4 regions of the Rhodococcus sp. PD04 genome follow, and region 4 is predicted to be linked to each of the others. Evidence: riboswitches for the same ligand, from Rfam matches in the RefSeq annotation. Region 4 holds a riboswitch; each other region holds the start of a gene.
The links. A riboswitch is a leader RNA that binds a small molecule or an ion and turns the genes downstream of it on or off. The one in region 4 is predicted to bind cobalamin.

Region 1 (3,205 bases), on a different replicon from region 4:
CTCACCGTGTGCGCGTTTCTCGGCGGTGTCCGCGCAGAAGCACGGGCACCGCTGGAGATGCGGTCGGCGAGGTGACCGTCAGGAATAGCGGGCATCGAGGGGACTTGGCAGATCGAATCCGGTCGATGCCGCTGAGGGCACGCACGCCCTACACCCGGCACCTATCAGGGGGCGGAGGCGGGGCGGCGGAAGAAGAAAGTCGGACCCACCCCTCGGCGATCGCGTGCTCTCCCGCGCCGGGGACGGCGCAGCAGGCGGATCAGGGAGGGAAGGTCGGCTACGCCGCGGTCGGCGGTCCGCGGGTACCGGCGGCGGCGCCGGCCAACAACCACAACGACAGCGTCGCCCGATAGACCGGGGTCGCCGACCACACCACGGTCCGCACCGGCGGGACAGAAACGAGCACCAGCATCACGCGGGTGAACGCCCCCAACACGTGCAGACACGCATCTTCGACGGCGCGCACCACAGCGGCGGAGACTGCAACAGCGGCAAGGTGGGCGGCGATCATCGCGGGCGACAGTTCCAGCCCGTGCGCGTGGTCGTCGACCACCGTGAGGGTGGTGTGCCCGACCACCTGCCCGGCAGTCAGTGCCGCGAGGAGAAACAACCAGTTCCGATCGCGCACGGTGACGGCGGCGACCGCGGCACCGACGCCGGCGCACGCGGCCAGCAGCAACACCACCGCCGACTGGCTCGGCGGCATCCCGCCACCGGCCACACCATGGGCGGCGATACTCACCGCCCCCGACACCGACCCCACGGCAGCACCGCGCACCTGCGCAAGCACCGGCATCCGTGAGTCCACCCCGCGAGGATAGCGTTGATGCCCCTCGGGTCTCTCCTCCGGTTTCGCGACAGGGCAGGGCGATGAGCTCGGTCTCCCGCACCGCGGTGGTACCGGCGTCGAACAGGACACAACCGCTACGCCCTTCGAGTGGCGTTGCACCACCACCGACCTGCACCGCCCCCGGCCCCTACTTCGGCCGAGCCGGCAAATCGGGCATGGTCGGCTCCTGCTAGCCTCAGTGCGTCCATCACGATGGGATCCGAGGAAGCCGGTGTGAATCCGGCGCGGTACCGCCACTGTGAGCGGCGCTTCGACAAGCGTCTGCGAGCCAGATACTCACCCCATTCGTACCTTTCGGCATCGGGGCGGCCTACCCCGAGAAAGGCTGCGCGAAGCCGTGCACCCATCTCTCTCCCATTCTGTCTCCGCTGTACCTCCTCGGCGTCCGGATCCTGTCGAAGGGCGCGCCATCGCGATCGCCCACGCACCCGGAATCAGTGATCAGGTCGCTGCGACCCGCACCCTCCATGCCTCGATCCTGCCCGAGTGCCGATTCCCCCAGCGCCTCGAAAGGAGGGCCGTCGCATGACTCCGCTGAACCGTCGGACGCTGACCGTCGCCGCCGCATGTCTGACGCTGATCAGCGTGAGCGCATGTGGCGCAGACGAGAAGGAGACCGCCGCGTCGGCCGACTCCATGACCGTCGAGAACTGCGGGATCGACGTCACCGTGGAAGCGCCACCGGAGCGCGTGTATGCCGCCTACCAGCCGGCCATCGAGATCGCGCATGCGCTGGGCATCAGCGACCGCCTGATCGAGACCGCCTTCCTCGACGCTCAGGTTCTGCCCGAGTACGCAGATGCCCAGGAGCAGGTGCCGTACGTCGAGAAGCTCCCCAGTCGTGAGGCGCTTCTGGCCACCGGGCCCGACTTCATCCTGTCGGGCTACAACAACGTGTTCACCGAAGACGGCGCCGGCGACGAGAGCTTCGGCACGCGGGCGAGTCTGACCCGGCTCGGCATACAGAGCTGGATCCTCAGCCCGCTGTGCCCCAGCGCGGACGGACTGTCGGACGAGGCGATCGACCCCGCCACCGTGAGCGTCGAGACGATCTATGACGACCTGCGCGACCTCGGGGCCCTGTTCGACGTCGAGGAGCGCGCCGAGCAGGTCATTGCCGATCAACAGCAGCGCATCGCGGCGGTCGACCAGGTGCTGGCCGGGGCGGACCGCCCGAGCGTCGCGATCGTCCTACTCGACGAGGGCGGTGGCATCCGCGTCGCCGGTGGCATCGACTTCGGTACCCAGATCATCGCGCAGGCCGGGGGCGTGAACGCCTTCGCCGACCTCGTCGAGCGACGCCACGTCGCGATCGACCTCGAAGAGCTGATCCGTCGCGACCCCGATGTCATCTTGACCAGCACCTGCTGCGACGCCTCCTATACCCGCCAGGACGGCGCCGAGGAGGCGCAGACGATCATGCAGAACCCGGCGCTCGCGGGCCTGTCGGCGGTGCAGAACGGTGCCGTGCATCCGTTCCTGTTCGCTGACCGCGCCGCCGGAGTCCGCATCGCCCATGCAATCGAGCTGCTGGCTTCGCTGCTGCACCCCGACCTGGCCCCGGCCATCCAGGACGAGACCGGACAAGACGGGGGCGAGTGAGGTAGGCGGTGACGACGGCGGCAACGACCCCCGAGCGATCTGCGGACGGTCCGGCCACGGCTGCCGGCGCGCCTGTCGTGCGCTCCGGCCTGCTGAGCGGCAACCGTACTCGCCTACTCGGGCTCGCGGTGGCCACGGCTGTTCTGGTGGCCGTGACCCTCGGCTCGGTCCTGCTCGGCACCCTGCCGGTCAGCCTCTCCGACGTCGTCGAGGCCGTTACAGGCTCGGCGGACAGCGACGTCGAGCGTGCGGTGCGATATATCCGCATCCCGCGGACCGTAACCGGCCTGCTGGCCGGGATGGCGCTCGGCGTCGCCGGCGCGGTGATGCAAGGTCTGACCCGCAACCCCTTGGCGGGACCCGGACTGTTGGGCATCAACGCCGGCGCGGCGCTGGCGGTGGTCTCGGCGATGGTCGGTCTCGGCATCACGAGCGCTGCCGGTTATGTGTGGTTCGCCTTCGCAGGAGCTGCGGTGGCCGCAGTCTTCGTCTACATGCTCGGCTCGCTCGGTCTGGGTGGTGCCACGCCGGTGAAGCTCGCTCTGGCCGGGTCGGCGTTCACCGCGCTCCTGGGCGCGGTCACCACGATGATCACGCTCCAGGACGCCTCCACGATGGAGGACTTCCGCTATTGGGTGGTGGGATCGTTGACCCGTTCGGACAGTGAAGCTCTGGCCGCGGTAGCGCCGTTCATCGCCGTCGGCGTCGTCCTGGCTGTGGGCCTGACCCGCGCGCTGAATGCTCTGGCTCTGG
Region 2 (3,205 bases), on a different replicon from region 4:
CGCGACCGCCTCGTCGACCGGGGAGTCGGTGGTCTACGGCAGTAGCAGCGCGCTGCCGGTACGCACCTGGATTTCCCAGCTGCACCGGCACCTGCATCTGGGTGAGCCCGGCCGGATCTACAGCGAACTGGCCGCCTCGTGGTTGTGGGTCATCGCTCTGGGCGGGGTGTACCTGTGGGTGCAGCGCTACCGCACCCAGCGCACCCGCACCCGGCAGTCGGCGCGACTGTGGACCTTCGACCGCACAGCCCGGGGCCGCAACCGCACCCTCGGCTGGCACGGCACCACCGGCATGTGGATCGCGGTCGGCTTGATCTTCCTGTCGGCCACCGGGTTGACCTGGTCCACATATGCCGGGGCGAATGTGGGCGAGTTGCGTACCGCGTTGAGCTGGACCACCCCGACGCTCGATACCACCCTCGGCGTCTCGGACACCGCGCCTGCAGCCGGTGGACACGACGGCCACGACGGCCATACTGCCGCTGTTGCCGATGCGGGCGCACTCGGTCGCAACGTCGGCGCTCTGGACCGCGTCCTTGCCGCCGCTGCCGAGCATCGGGTCACCGAACACGTCGAGATGAGCATCCCGGCCGACGGTCACACCGCCGTCACCGTCACCGAAACCCGCCAGCCCTGGCAGTTCGTCACCGACGCGGTCGCGATCGACCCGGCCACCGGGGCGGTGACCGCCACCAACACGTTCGCGGACTGGCCGCTGGCCGCCAAACTCACCACCTGGGGCATCGCCTTGCACATGGGCATCTTGTTCGGGCTGTTCAACCAGCTGGTGTTGCTCGCTCTCGCGGTCGCGTTGGGCACGCTGATCGTGCGCGGCTACCAGCTGTGGTGGCAGCGTCGCCCCACACGCGGATCGCGCCGGGTGGCGCGCCCACCGCTGCGTGGGACGTGGCGACGCCTGCACCCGGTCACCGTCGTCGCGGTGGTCGCTGCTGCGGTGACCGTCGGGTGGTTCGCTCCGCTGCTGGGCCTGAGCCTGCTCGCATTCCTGCTCGTCGACGTCGCGGTCGGTCTCCTGCGGCGCCGGCGTTCGCCCGAGCACTCCCCCGAGGCGACCTCCGCGACCGGCTGAGTCTCGCTGTCTCCGGCTCGGCGGCTCGGACCCTTCCACCGGGTATGGGCCGACCGGGCAGTCCTCACACTCTCGAATTCGTAGGCAGAGGAACGCATTCCGGGCTTGGTAGAGCGTCGTCGCGCCCACGCATGCCGAGGAAAGAGGCGATCCTTGTATAGTCGGCGCTGCGATCGGTTCGCCGCATGTCGTCGTGAGGAGCCCCGAAGACCTCGTGTGCGCGCCGAAGCACCCGATGCCGACAGGTATCGGGTGTGAGAGGGAACCCGGTGGGAATCCGGGACTGTCCCGCAGCGGTATGCAGGAACGACCGCCGTCACCGAGCACTGGACCAGCAGGGTCCGGGAAGCGACGGCCACTAGGTCCGTCCCCGACGCAGTCGGGAATGGGTGCCTGCAAGTCCGAAGACCTGCCGATCGTGTCGGGCACGCCGTGCCCGACGGTATGCCGCCTCGTGGAATGGGCGCGCGCCGATCGGCAACACCTTCGACCACGGGTCGAGAACACGGGGCTCGTATCGGGATGCGCGTTCGTCGGGCGGTAGACCACCCAGCGACGAACACCGGAGAAAACCTGATGTCTGCTCCGACAGCATCCCCGTTCACTGCCACCGTACTCGGCTCCGCACGCATCGGACCGAACCGCGAATTGAAGAAGGCCACCGAAGCCTACTGGGCCGGGCGCCTCGACCGCGCGGGTCTGGAATCGGTTGCCGCGCACCTGCGCGCCGACACGTGGTCACGTCAGCACACGGCCGGGCTGGACTCGATCCCGGTCGGAACGTTCTCGTTCTACGACCACGTCCTCGACACAGCAGTCATGCTCGGGGCGTTGCCTGCCCGGGTCGCGGGTAACCCCGACGACCTCGACCGTTACTTCGCCGCCGCTCGCGGCACCGACGAGGTCGCCCCGCTCGAGATGACCAAGTGGTTCGACACCAACTACCACTACCTCGTCCCTGAGATCGGACCCGACACCGTCTTCGAACTCGACGCCACAAAGATTCTGGGTGAGATCGCGCAGGCACGCGAGCTCGGTGTGCCCGCTCGCCCCGTGGTCCTGGGTCCACTGACGTTCCTGCTGCTGTCGAAGCCCGTCGACGGGCAAGGACCGTTGCTCGACCGTGTCGACGAGCTCGTTTCCCTCTATCGGGACCTGTTGGCGCAGCTCGCCGACACCGGGGTCGACTGGGTACAGCTCGACGAACCGGTGTTGGTCCGCGATCTCGACGCACCTGCCCTCGATGCGATCGGACGGGTGTACAACGCGCTGTCTCAGTCACAGAAGCGGCCGGCGATCCTCGTCGCGTCGTACTTCGGCAGCCTCGGGCCGGCGCTCGAGCGGCTCGCACACACCGGAGTCGAAGGCCTCGCCGTCGACCTGGTAGCCGGTACCACCACCGGAATCGCAGGTCTGCCCGAGCTCGCCGACAAGCTCATCGTCGCCGGTGTCGTCGACGGCCGCAACGTCTGGCGCACCGACCTCGAACAGGCATTGGCGACGCTGGCCACACTGCTCGGTTCCGCAGCCGACGTGGCGGTGTCGTCGTCGTGCTCACTACTGCACGTGCCGTACACGATCGATGCAGAACCGGATCTCGACGAGTCGCTGCGCACGTGGTTGGCCTTCGGCGACGAGAAGGTCTCGGAGATAGTCACTCTCGCTACCGCTCTGCGTACGGGGCGCGACGCCGTCACCGACGAACTCGCCGCTGCCCGTACCGCCGCGCAGGTACGAGCGTCGGATCCGCGTCTACGCAACGATCGGGTGCGCGGTGTCCTCGCCTCGATCTCCACCGATCGCACCCGCACCCCCGCCGATCGACGGCGCGAGATCCAGCGTCGCCATCTCGATCTACCACTGCTGCCGACGACCACGATCGGCTCGTACCCGCAGACGACCCGCATCCGGGTGGCCCGTGCCGCGCTGCGCAAAGGCGAGATCGACCACGGCGAGTACGTGCGGCAGATGCGCGACGAGATCGCCGAAGTGGTTGCGCTGCAGGAGGAAATGGGACTCGATGTCCTGGTGCACGGCGAACCCGAGCGCAACGACATGGTGCAGTACTTCGCCGAGCAGCTCGACGGATTCTTCGCCACTGCCAACGGCTGGGTG
Region 3 (3,205 bases), on a different replicon from region 4:
AGACCAGCCGCCGCGCCACCCGCTGCCCGGTCGCCCCGTTCAGCATCGACACCGACACCGGGATGCGCGGCTGGCTCGCGCTGCTGCGCACCGCCGAAGACCACCTCATCCTCGCCGACGCCCGCGCCGGGATGCTGTGCGAGCACGCCCGGCTGGTGCACCGCCGCACCCAAGGGCGGATCGCGTCGCTGACGAACCTGCTCGACCGCGTCTCGTATCTCGCGATCGCCACCGGCGTCGAAACCGTCACCGCCGAGCTGATCACCACCGCGACCGTCGACAATGCCAGCGAATCCGCTGCCCGCACGGGCTGAGCCCAGCGCACCTCGACCCGACACCACCCGAGGTCCAGAGACAGTCGTGGCGATGTGGGTGGAGCGGTGGCCGATCACCGTGCACCTGCACCGCGGTGAGTACCTGCCGGGATGGCTGATGCGCGTCGGTGCGCGGTATCGGCTCTCTCCGCTGCAGATTCTGCGGGAGTTGCAGGTGGTGCAGGGTCCGGTCGCCTATCACCGCGTTCTCGACTACCTGAGCGCGAATCAGCGGCGGATCGCCGCTTACCTCGGCGTCCCCATGGGTGAGCTGTCGCTCGCTTTGTGGGGGACACCGATCGATGCCGCCGCGGCCCGCTACCTGGTTCACCACTGCCAGATTCGACCCGATCCCGCGGGGGCGCGGTACTGTCCCCGCTGTCTGGTCGAATCAGATCCGTGGTGGCACGCAGGCTGGGCGAATCCGCTGCTGCCGATCTGCCTGCGCCATCAGGTGTATCTGCGGACGGTGTGTCCCGGGTGCGGGCAAGTTCCGTGGACCGGCACCACATGGATGGGCAATATCGCGGTGCCGTGGCGATGTCCGCAGCGCCGCCCCCGCGACCCCGCCCAGCGACCAGGACGTGTGCAGCCGCTCTGCCGGTACGACCTGCGTGATGTCCCAGCGCTGTCTGCGCCGGAGAAGATGTGCACGGCCCAACAGAATCTGATCGAGTTCGCTGCCCTCGCCGACCGGCAACCGAGCCGCCAGTTGCACTACGGCACCGTCGATATACCCATCATCGAAGCCCTCGACCGGCTGTGCCAGCGACTCGTCGCAGCAGTCGGACTTCACTCAAGCAAGGGAGCAGTCTGATGTTCTGAGGGACGAGATTCGTTCCGTCGACATGCCTGATGCTCCTCGCTTGTCGGAGTTCTGCCGCACACGTGGGGCGGAGTAACGGGAGTCTGGCCGAAACACACGAGAGCACGCGCCCACAGCAATCGGGCTCCTGCCGACCTCACACCGATAGCTGGGCCGAGGCATTCGAACTTTCAAGCGGGGTCTGGCCCTGTCCCTGCATGACACCTCATGTCTCGCCGTCGTGCCTAACCGTGCACAAAGGGCAAAACCGACCATCTGACAGGGTGTGCTAATTTCGGCACGTCATTGCGACGACGCCCGAGGAAGCCGGTGTGATTCCGGCGCGGTCCCGCCACTGTGACCGGAGAACGATCTCCGGGAGCCAGATACTCACGTCGCCGTACCTCCTTGCCCGGGGCGGACTTCCCCGAGAGAGGGCGTAATCGCCATGCGTGTACGCGCAGCCTTCCCGAAGCTCCTGATCGCGCTGACCGCCGCGAGCCTTCTGCTCGCAGGATGTTCGACGGCGGGATCCGATACCGAGAACGCCGCCTCGGACGGGTGTATCACCGACTTCGACCCGTCGGTCGACTATTTCCCCGACAAGTCCGAGATCGTCGACGCCGAGAACTTCTCCATTACCTACGAAAAGAGTTACCAGGTGCTCACCGTGAACGAACCGTTCACGGGCGCAAAACCTGAGTCGTACGTGCTGGTCAAGTGCGGGGCACCCGCCCCGGAGCTGGCGGGCGAGCTGGCCGAAGCCCAACAGATCCAGGTGCCGATCACGAGCCTGTACTCCGGCTCGACCACCCACCTGCCACTGGTGACCGCGCTCGACGAACTCGATGTGCTCACCGGCGTCTCGAACGGCTCGTACGTCTCCGACACCACCGTGATCAAGCGCATCGCCTCCGGTGACATCGCCGAATACGCAGCAGGTGCCTCGATCGACACCGAGGCCGTCGTGCTGGCCGCACCCGAAGTGGTGATGACCGGCGGCACCGACGACCCCGCCTACACGCAGCTGCGCGAGGCCGGGATCGGCGTGGTCGCCAACGCCGAATGGCTCGAGGCGTCCCCGTTGGGCCGAGCCGAGTGGATCAAGGTCGTGGCTGCGCTCACCGGCACGGAAGCTCGGGCCGCCGAGGTCTACGACGGTATCCGCGACCGGTATCTCGACGTCGCGGCGAAGGCCGCCGACGTCGAGACCGTGCCCGTGTTGCTCGGCGGGATGTCGCAGGGCACCTGGTACATGTCCTCCGGCGGCAGTTACATGGGCCGGTTGTTCGGCGATGCCGGTGCGCAGTGGCCGTGGCAGGACGTGACGACCACCGGTTCGCTTCCCCTCGATTTCGAAGCCGTGGTCGCGCAGGCCGCCGACGCTCCGACCTGGCTGGTGGTCAACAGTTGGACCTCCATCGGTGACGCTCTCGCGGACGACGAACGCTACGGATCGCTCGCCGCGGTCGATACCGGCCGGGTCTGGAACGCGAACAAGGCACTCGGACCGAACGGCGGTAACGACTTCTACGAGCGCGGCGTGCTGCGTCCCGACCTGATCCTGGCGGATCTCGTCGCGATCCTGCATCCCGATCTCCTGCCCGACCACGAGTTCACGTTCTATCGGCAACTGCCGGCATGACCGCCGTGCTGAAGACACCCGAGCCCGCGGTCGATAGGCGGCTGGACGCATCACCTCGGGCAGGCCGCGTCACCGTCGTGTTCGTGGCTCTCGCGGTCGCAGTCGCCGTCGCGACGGTACTGTCGGTGACCCTGGGATCGGTGACAGTCCCGCTCGCCGAGACCGTGAGGGTGTTGTCCGGCGGCTCCGCGACAGATACGCGCTGGGACATGGTGATACGCGATCTGCGCCTGCCGCGCACCGTCACCGCCCTTGCGGTCGGCGCAGCTCTCGGGATCGCGGGCCTGCAGATGCAGACGCTGTTCCGCAACGCTCTGGCCGACCCGTTCATTCTCGGTGCGAGCTCCGGTGCCAGTCTCGGTGTCGCTGTCGTGGTGGTCGCCGGGGGTGGCGGCGCCGGCGGGTTCACCGCAGGGCTGGCGGGCCTCGGCCGTGCCGGGG
Region 4 (3,205 bases):
CGCCAGCGCCTCGGTGTCGGGCATCGCCGTCGATCGGGCCTGGGTGCGGGTGAGCACGACCGTCTGCACGAGTTCGGGGACGGTCAGCTCGGTACCCAGTGCCGCGGCCGCCGCGGCGTAGGCGGGCACACCGGGTGTGACGTCCCAGGGCACGCCCGCGGCGTCGAGTCGTCGCGTCTGTTCGGTGAGCGCGGAGTACAGCGACGGGTCGCCGGAGCACAGCCGCACCGCATCGAGGCCGCGCCGGTGTGCGTCGACGAGATGCGCGGTGATCTCGTCGATGTCCAGGTGCTGCGTGTCGATCAGTTCGGCGTCGTCACGACAGTGCGAGAGGGTCTCGGCATCGAGATAGGTACCGGCATACAGCACCACCGGGACCTCGCGGAGCAGGTTCACCGCTCGCAGGGTGAGCAGGTCGGCCGCTCCGGGTCCGGATCCGACGAAATGGACGGTCATCGTTCGCCTTTCACTGCGCTCCATTGCACGATCGGTCGCTGTGCACGCCAGCCGGTGAACGTTCCGATGGGATCTGCGTGTTCGACGGACAGACGCGTGAGTTCACCACCGTGCGTCTTCCACCACTGCACGAGGACGGACTCGGTCTCCAGGGTCACCGCATGCGCGACCAGCCTACCGCCGGGAAGCAATGCTTCCCAACAGGTGTCGAGCACACTGTCACGACTTCCTCCCCCACCGACGAAGATCGCGTGGGGTGTCCCGAGACCGGAGAGCGCCTCGGGGGCTGCGCCTCGAACGACATGCACGGTCGACGGCACACCCAACGCGGCAGCGTTGCGTTCGATCGCACCGGCACGCCGTTCGTCCTTCTCGATCGCGAACGTGCGGCAACGGGGATCCGCGCGCGCCCATTCGATTCCGACGGACCCGGCACCCGCACCGACGTCCCACAGCAACTCCCCCGGTCGCGGTGCGAGCGCGCACACGGCCGCGAGACGTACTGTTCGCTTGCTGAGTTGTCCGTCGTGTTCGAACAGGGAGTCGTCGAGACCGGGCAGCACCGACAACCCGGCAGGTCCGTCGACCTCGATGCACAGCAGACTCAAGGACCGGACGCCCGTATCGGTCAGATGGGCCGCCTTCGCATCGATCCGGGACTCGTCCGCCGCACCGAGATGCGACAACACCGCGACCCGTGAGTTCCCGAAACCGGCGGCCTTCAGGAGCGTCGCAACATCCGCGACACGTGCACCGTCGACGAGGACGACGAGTTTGCGTCCGCGCGTCAGAACTCGGCGCAGAGCGTCGATCTCGCGCCCCACGACGGTCACCGTCTCGCACTCCTCCGCGGACCAACCCATGCGTGCGCGGGCCAGTGCCACCGACGAGACCGCCGGGATCACCTCCACGGCGTCGCCTCCGAGGCGCCGGATCAGTGTGGTGCCGATTCCGGAGACCAGCGGATCACCGGACGCGAGCGCGACGACGTCCTTGCCGGCGTGCCGGTCGAGGAGGTCGTCGAGCCCGGACAGGAGCGGCGACGGCCACTCCTCGCGCACCGCTCCGCAGGCAGGAACCAGATCGAGGTGGCGCCGGCCGCCGAGCAGGACCTCGGCTGCGAGAATCCGCTCCCGGACGGTGGACGGCACACCGGACCATCCGTCCGCCCCGATTCCGACAACGGTGATGCCTGTCGTCTGTCGCATCGGTCCCATGGCGGTGAACCATAGCCCAGGCACGGCGGCTACACTCGGCCGCGGCAAGGCAATCGAAGGTGCCCCTCACGGGGATAATCGGGAAGCCGGTGAGAATCCGGCACAGGCCCGCTGCGGTGACCCGGGAGTCGTCGATCATGCGCATCCGCGCAGCCACTGGACCGTCCGGTCCGGGAAGGCGATCGCACGGCGTCCGACCGGGAAGTCCGAATACCGGCCTTCGAACAGCTTGCCGCGAAGAACATCCCAGCGGGAGCCTGTGGAGGTCGAAGTGCATGTGTATCCGTTCGGCGCGGTGGTCGGTTCCGACGACCTCGCGCTGGCCCTGACCCTGTGTGCGGTGTCGCCGTCGATCGGCGGTGTGCTGGTGCGTGGAGAGAAGGGCACCGCGAAATCGACGACGGTGCGTGCCCACGCCGCACTGTTGCCGCCGGTCACCGTCGTGGACGAGTGCCGGTTCTCGTGCGATCCGGACGCTCCCGATCCGTCCTGTCCGGACGGTCCTCATCCGGCCGATACGGTCTCGCATGTCCGGCCGGTTCGGCTGGTGGAACTGCCCGTCGGCGCGGCGGAGGATCGCGTCACGGGAGCGTTGCATCTCGGCAAGGCGCTGGCCGACCGCACGGCCGAATACGAGCCCGGTCTTCTGGCTCTGGCCCACCGCGGTGTGCTGTACGTCGACGAGGTCAATCTCCTGCACGACCACCTGGTCGACCTGCTGCTCGACGCCGCGGCGATGGGTCGCTCGACCGTCGAACGTGACGGGGTCTCCGTCGAGCACGCCTCCCGATTCGTGCTGGTCGGGACGATGAATCCCGAGGAGGGTGAGCTTCGCCCGCAGTTGCTCGACCGCTTCGGACTCGCGGTGGACGTGGCCGCGCCGCGCGACCCGCACGTGCGCGCCGAGATCGTGCGGCGGCGTATGGCCTTCGACGCCGACCCGGCCGGATTCACCGCGCGGTGGGCGGAGCGCGATGCCGAGTGGTCGCGCCGCGTCGTCTCCGCCCGTGAACTCGCCGCACAGGTCGTGCTGAGCGACGACGCGCTGGTCTCGATCGCCGAGGTGTGCGCGGCCTTCGACGTGGACGGCATGCGCGCCGATCTGGTCACCGCCCGCACGGCGATCGCACACGCGGCCTGGCACGACCGCCGCGAGGTGACACGTGAGGACATTGCGGCAGCGGCCCGACTCGCCCTGCCGCACCGTCGGCGCCGCAACCCCTTCGACGCCCCCACCAGCAGCGACGATCTGCTCGACGAACTGCTCGGCGGAGACGATCCCGATCCCGGCCCCGACGACGATCCCGGTGGTGGCGAGAGCGCACCCGACGACTCGGCGGCGGAAACGTCCTCCGGCTCGGGTGATCGGTCGTCCACCGGCCTGGCATCAGCATCGGATCCGTTTCGCGCCACAGTGTTCTCCGTCGATCGGGTCGGGCGCGGAGCGGCCGGTCGCCGGTCGCGGGCGGTCACCACGATCGGCCGCACCGTAGGCAGTCGCCGAGGCGATTCCGGTCCCGTCCACCTCCCCG

Region 1: it holds a riboswitch for cobalamin, as region 4 does, so the genes downstream of both, U9J23_RS26185 (ABC transporter substrate-binding protein) here and U9J23_RS19205 (VWA domain-containing protein) in region 4, are expected to answer to the same signal.
Region 2: it holds a riboswitch for cobalamin, as region 4 does, so the genes downstream of both, metE (5-methyltetrahydropteroyltriglutamate--homocysteine S-methyltransferase) here and U9J23_RS19205 (VWA domain-containing protein) in region 4, are expected to answer to the same signal.
Region 3: it holds a riboswitch for cobalamin, as region 4 does, so the genes downstream of both, U9J23_RS26230 (ABC transporter substrate-binding protein) here and U9J23_RS19205 (VWA domain-containing protein) in region 4, are expected to answer to the same signal.

What each region holds. Positions count from the first base shown of each region.
Region 1 covers NZ_CP142144.1:419,240-422,444, forward strand. Annotated here, with positions in the region: gene U9J23_RS26180 (hypothetical protein) at 278-796, opposite strand; cobalamin riboswitch at 1,015-1,148, shown strand; gene U9J23_RS26185 (ABC transporter substrate-binding protein) at 1,376-2,452, shown strand; gene U9J23_RS26190 (FecCD family ABC transporter permease) at 2,461-3,205, shown strand, end outside.
Region 2 covers NZ_CP142144.1:415,588-418,792, reverse strand. Annotated here, with positions in the region: gene U9J23_RS26175 (PepSY-associated TM helix domain-containing protein) at 1-1,090, shown strand, start outside; cobalamin riboswitch at 1,319-1,503, shown strand; gene metE (5-methyltetrahydropteroyltriglutamate--homocysteine S-methyltransferase) at 1,667-3,205, shown strand, end outside.
Region 3 covers NZ_CP142144.1:428,136-431,340, reverse strand. Annotated here, with positions in the region: gene U9J23_RS26240 (ATP-binding protein) at 1-314, shown strand, start outside; gene U9J23_RS26235 (TniQ family protein) at 367-1,131, shown strand; cobalamin riboswitch at 1,409-1,531, shown strand; gene U9J23_RS26230 (ABC transporter substrate-binding protein) at 1,568-2,764, shown strand; gene U9J23_RS26225 (FecCD family ABC transporter permease) at 2,761-3,205, shown strand, end outside.
Region 4 covers NZ_CP142143.1:4,188,121-4,191,325, forward strand. Annotated here, with positions in the region: gene U9J23_RS19195 (cobalt-precorrin-4/precorrin-4 C(11)-methyltransferase) at 1-456, opposite strand, end outside; gene cbiE (precorrin-6y C5,15-methyltransferase (decarboxylating) subunit CbiE) at 453-1,673, opposite strand; cobalamin riboswitch at 1,714-1,909, shown strand; gene U9J23_RS19205 (VWA domain-containing protein) at 1,933-3,205, shown strand, end outside.